Xanthocytophaga agilis: one gene and its partner. The protein of the gene in region 2 interacts with the protein of the main gene of each other region in a pairwise test. Links are inferred from orthologs where the notes say so. Each region holds a gene or a part of one and is shown on either strand. Other genes may lie near its edges.

Region 1 (3,001 bases), on a different replicon or contig from region 2:
AAAACAATAGAAAACTACAATACAAAGAAAAACGCATAAAAGATAGATCACAAAGTTTATATGATAGATAAGCCTACTTTCTACCAAAGTCAGCAGGGTTTTCACCCCACACCTTTGTCTCCCACTTTAAAATAGGATTAGGGTAGGTATTTTCAGCCAGCCATTTTTCTGCCCGATCCAGTAATTCAAATAATTTATCATTATTATCTGTAGGCTCCAGTTTGGTCCGATGTTTCTTGGCCTGTACCCACTTAATGGCATTGACACTATCTGAATAAATAGGCAATCGGCTTCCTAGTCTCTGAAGATAGGCCAGTCCATGTACAATTGCCAAAAACTCTCCAACATTATTGGTCCCATCTTTAAATGGTCCCTGATGAAAAAGCTGTTCTTTTGTCTTGGTATTAACACCTCTGTATTCCATATCTCCGGAAGCCGTATTCCAGGCTGCATCTACCGAAATACTTTCCAGGATAGGCTTTCCAATCTTTGCCTTTTCTAATGGAGACAAATCCGAGCTACTCTTCTGGTTTGCATTTTTAAAAATGTGTTTTTTGCTATTTTCACCAAAAGCCTGTTCTGCCAGCTCCTTTGTTTCAAAGGACTTATATTCAGCACCGGCAAATCCATCAATTTGTTTTTTGCATTCGTCCCAGCTGGTATATACTCCAGATTCACGACCTTTCCAGACTACATAATATTTTTGCTTTGCCATAAGTAGATAAAAAGAAAGTTCAGACAAACGCCTGAACTTACAATATAATCAACTAATCTTTTATTTTTAATTACTGTACTTATTCGGACGTGTTTTAAAGCTTTTTTGAATTTCCTGCACAGCCGCTTTAAAATCCTTGTCTGTTTTCAGCATATCATTCACCGACTGAATGGCATGAATAACTGTACTATGATCACGTCCTCCAAAGTGGTATCCAATAGACTTCAGAGAGAAATCGGTATATTCTTTTGCAAAATAGATAGCCACCTGACGAGGTACTACTAGTTCTTTTTTACGGCTTTTGTCTTTCAGATCATCTACTGTTACCCCAAAATGTTCTGCTACCCTCTTTTGTATTACCTCAATATTTACCTCTTTGTCTACATGCTGCACAATATTCTGAATAGTCCGTTTGGCCAGATCCAGATCAATCTCCCTGCGATTGAGTGAAGCTTGAGCCATTAAGGAAACGATTACCCCTTCCAGTTCACGGACATTGGTATCAATGCTATGAGCAATGTACTCAATCACATCTATATCCATGGCAATTCCTTCAGCCTGTAGTTTTTTCTGAATAATTGCGATACGTGTTTCCAGATCAGGTTGCTGTAAATCGGCACTCAATCCCCATTTAAAACGCGAAAGCAAACGATCTTCAAAACCTACTAGTTCCCGAGGAGAACGGTCAGTGGTCATGATGATTTGTTTTCCAGCTTGATGCAGGTGATTAAAAATATGGAAGAAGCATTCCTGGGTTTTTTCTTTACCTGACAAAAACTGCACGTCATCCAGCACTAGTACGTCTACCTGTAAGTAGAAGTTCATAAAGCCCTGCATGTTGTTATTTCGTACAGCTTCAATGAATTGATTGGTAAACTTCTCACAGGACACATATAAAACAAACCGCCCTACATCATGTTGTTTGATGTAATTTCCGATAGCTTGCACAAGATGCGTTTTTCCCAATCCCACACCACCATATAATAACAACGGGTTGAAGGATGTAATACCAGGCTTTTGCGCCACAGCCATACCAGCCGAACGTGCCAGACGATTACAATCTCCTTCGATAAAGTTGTCAAAGTTATAAATAGGATTCAGATAGGATGCATATCCATTGCCTTCCAATTCATACAAATCAAATGGACTTTTGTATTTATCAGCATGGATATCAACCTTCGGATCTTTATTCTGTGGTGTTTTATTGGTTGGAATATTGATCACATAGGCTCGGTTCTTCTCATTTCCCTTATCAATCACAACCTGGTACTCCAAACGGCCTTCTGGTCCAAGCTCTGCATCAATAGCTTTACGTAATAAATACACAAAGTTATTTTCCAGATGCTCATGCACATATAGAGTGGGTACCTGTATGGTGAGGACATTGTTGGCGAGTCGTAATGGAACAATGGGTTCAAACCATGTCCTAAAATCCTTTTCGGAGACACTTTCTCCTATGATTTTAAGACAGTTATTCCATACTGTTTTACTGTCCTTTAGCATCCCTATGATCACGTCGTTAAGTGGTTACTCTGTGTATTTTCTAAAACAAGGACGACAAATTTGATAAAAAAAGCCTTAACAAAAAAATAAAAATCTGAACTTTTAATGGAAAAAAAAATTAGGGTAGCAGGATTCTTCAAAACACCTCAACACATTGAAAAGCAATTTTTTAACTCAAAAAAGACACTCTTTTGTCAGAGTAAATTACACAAAATTCTTTCTTTTGACAAATAAAGTTAAATTTTATCCTTTGTTACTACTTTATTCTTTGACAATATATTCTTTACAATGAAAATATCTCCCACTAAAAAAATTCAACTATAATATTCTGAACCAAGCAAACTATTCAAAATATTCATGGTTATAATTTTTTACTTTCCTTTAAGTACCTTTTTATTTTATTACTGATTGCCCTCCAGGTAGGATCGAAAGGAAATATGAAAATTCAGGAAAAGATTTGAAACTTAGCGATTGAATCCACAACTTTGATAACCACAATTCACTAAACTTAATTTTGTCTTCCAATGCAATTCGATGATTTCGCTGGTATTACTCAAGAAGAATGGAAACAACTCATTCTAAAAACGATCAAAGCCGAAACACAGGAAGAGAAACTACGCATCTATACACAAAAGCTTATTCAGCATCCGGAGCCGGGTATTGAAATCCAACCGTTCTATACAAAGGAAGATGTGGTAGGCCTAGAGTATCTTCAGGGCTTTCATCAGTTGTGGGCTCAGACCCGACAAACTACTGGCTGGATAAATATAGAGAATATTATTG
Region 2 (2,928 bases):
AACTATTTTGGAGTTTATCTGATAACCTGATGAATGCGTTTTGTCTGCTATGATCTATATTTTTATTTATCCAGATCAATAAAGCAGTATTATTTTCCTGACGTACAATTATATAATCTTACTGGTATATTTAGAAAAGTCCGAAACAAGACTTCCCGATAACTATGTAGCTAACGGGAAGTCCTGTGAAGAATTACTTCTTCTTATGTCTGTTTTTTCTAAGGCGTTTTTTTCTTTTGTGTGTAGCAATCTTGTGTCTCTTTCTTTTTTTTCCGCAGGGCATAATTGTAAAATATTTTAAAGTGAATAAATATGATAAAAGATCTTCAATATTGTATAGAATCCGATATCCTAAAAATCAACAGATATTAATTAGTTGCTTCCAGTTCTTTTAAATACTCATCAGCAGCATTTAATATCATTACATCATCTGTACCAGCCTTAGCTTCTTCTAAAAATTGTCTGGCACTAGCTTTGTCTCCCAATTCTGCATAACTTATTCCTAAGTATAATTTAGCCTGCAGATTTACAGGATTATTCTTTAAAACTTCTTTGAATCGCTCAACAGCCTTATCATATTGGCCTGAACGAATAGAAAGCAATCCTAAATTGAACAATGCCTGTTCGTTTTTTGGGTCTTCGGCAATCACTTCTCTCAACATCGCAATCGCCTGCATAGGAGAAGCAGAGTTAGCATATGTAACAGCCATTTTAGCTTTTGCATTCAGTTGTTTTGGATTTTTATCCAGAACTTTCTGATAATATCCCCGAGCCTTCTCTCCATAGATCTCTACCTTTTCGGCATCTGTCACAAAAAAGAATGCATCGTAACATGCATCAGCAGCACTTAGCAGATTTTCCTCAGAAGGCTCCAATCCAACGATCAACTCACGATATACTGCAACACTATCAAAAATCATTGCTTTTCGATATATGCCAGCTAAAGAATCCGCAAAAATAATCTTTTTTTCTTTATCCGTGCTATTTTTATATTGATTTGTCAGATTTTTTATAGCACTCGCCTGTTCTGCTGATAATGACTGACTATGTGAAGACTCAGTAGTCACAGCCTCGGCTTGCTGTCCTGTTGGCTTATTATCTATTTTCTTGTCTTTGTCACTTACAATTACTTTGGGTAAACTATACAACACTCCTATAGCAAGAAGAGCAACAACAATCGAAATAATCTGAGATTTCTTCATAACATATAATATATAACCGACGACAAAGTTGGTAATCATTCCTGACAATACCAATGCATCTTGTTCGTGTCTAATAAAAAAATGCCACATACTCATTGTAACGCAAATCAGTGTTACAATGAGTATGTGGCTATACGGTAATGAGTCTAGTTTGCCGTAGTATTTATAAACTTAAAATATAAAAGTAAGCCGAAAAATCTCTTCAGATTAGTTAGCCGATACTTTTATCTTTTTACTAGTCTTAATCTGCTCAACAAAATCTTTAGCAGGCTTGAATGATGGAACGAAATGTTCATCAATGATCATAGCTGTGTTTTTAGAGATGTTGCGAGCTACTTTCTTGGCTCTTTTCTTATTTACAAAGCTACCAAAACCACGGATATAGATATTTTCACCTTCAGCCATTGAGTTTTTCACAACGGAGATGAAAGATTCTACTGCTTGGGCGATGTCAGCCTTGTCAATACCGGTTTTTTCGGCGATTTCTGTAATTACTTCTGCTTTTGTCACTGTGATAAACTGGTTAAGAGTTTGCACTATTTATAGATTCATTCACGATTTAGGTTGTATCAAACGTTGCAAAATTAACATATTGTATGGTATAATAAAAATTATATCCTGTTTATAATCATTTAATTTTGAGGCAAATACTACATCACTTCTATTACAATTACCTCTCACCTAAATATATACTTATTTTACAGGAAAAGTAAATCACAGACTACGATCTTTAACGATTTTGAACAATTTTAGGCTTTTATTCATTATAACGAAAAAGGACTTTAATTATTTTTATCATTGATTAACCAAGACACATTTGCTTCGCGCCTTATTGAATGGTATGAATACCACAAACGAGACCTTCCTTGGCGTCACACAAACGACCCATATCACATATGGTTGTCAGAAATCATTCTGCAGCAAACCCGAGTGAAACAGGGGCTGCCTTATTATCAGAATTTTGTAAAAGCTTTTCCAACTATATTCGATTTAGCAGCGGCACCAGAACAGGAAGTATTACGACTATGGCAGGGTCTGGGTTATTACTCTCGGGCAAGAAATATGCAGGAAACTGCTAAAGCCATTGTAAATCAACAGAATGGGTCATTCCCTAATTCATATATCGCTTTAGTAAAACTAAAAGGGATTGGTCCCTACACAGCAGCAGCCATCGCTTCTTTTGCTTTCAAAGAATCCGTAGCGGTATTAGATGGTAATGTGTTCAGGGTGCTGGCTCGATTATATGGTCTGGAAACAGATATCGCTACCAGCAAAGCTAAAACCCTATTTTCAACACTGGCCAACCAACTTATTTCTTCAGATAGCCCGGATTTGTATAATCAGGCTATCATGGAGTTTGGAGCTATTCAGTGTACACATTCTTCTCCGGATTGTTTACTATGTCCTTTTCAACAGGAATGTGAAGCATTTCTCACAGGACGTCAAAACATCCTTCCTATAAAAAGTAAAAAAACCGTTATAAAAAATCGTTTCTTTCATTACATAGTTTTTCATGTTCAGAACCGCATTGCAATGCGCCTGAGAGGGAGTAAAGACATTTGGCAGGGATTGTACGATTTTTGGTTGAGTGAAAACGACAGTATTCTAGACACAGATGAATTGGTAAAACAACTTGATCTGGATTTATCTGATACCATCTATACCATCAAAGCACCTGAAAAAGCATACACACATTTATTAAGCCATCAACGTATTGAAGCCCGAT

What was found.
Region 1: the proteins of QNI22_RS25045 (region 2) and dnaA interact in binary tests that used the Escherichia coli proteins (3 or more experiments, as listed by UniProt). The link is inferred for Xanthocytophaga agilis from one-to-one orthologs.

What each region holds. Positions count from the first base shown.
Region 1 is NZ_JASJOU010000002.1:515,978-518,978, forward strand. Bases 1-2,922 are described here. They hold dnaA (chromosomal replication initiator protein DnaA), read right to left. Parts: upstream 2,219-2,922; coding sequence 782-2,218; downstream 1-781. Other genes in these bases: QNI22_RS08970 (hypothetical protein), read right to left, coding at 1-37; QNI22_RS08975 (ribonuclease H1 domain-containing protein), read right to left, coding at 74-715; QNI22_RS08985 (methylmalonyl-CoA mutase family protein), read left to right, coding at 2,743-2,922. Outside these bases: more of QNI22_RS08985, read left to right, coding at 2,923-3,001. UniProt on the Escherichia coli protein: Plays an essential in the initiation and regulation of chromosomal replication. Binds in an ATP-dependent fashion to the origin of replication (oriC) to initiate formation of the DNA replication initiation complex once per cell cycle.
Region 2 is NZ_JASJOU010000010.1:69,171-72,098, forward strand. Bases 62-2,910 are described here. They hold QNI22_RS25045 (HU family DNA-binding protein), read right to left. Parts: upstream 1,713-2,910; coding sequence 1,410-1,712; downstream 62-1,409. Other genes in these bases: QNI22_RS25040 (tetratricopeptide repeat protein), read right to left, coding at 369-1,292; mutY (A/G-specific adenine glycosylase), read left to right, coding at 2,001-2,910. Also shown: more of mutY, read left to right, coding at 2,911-2,928.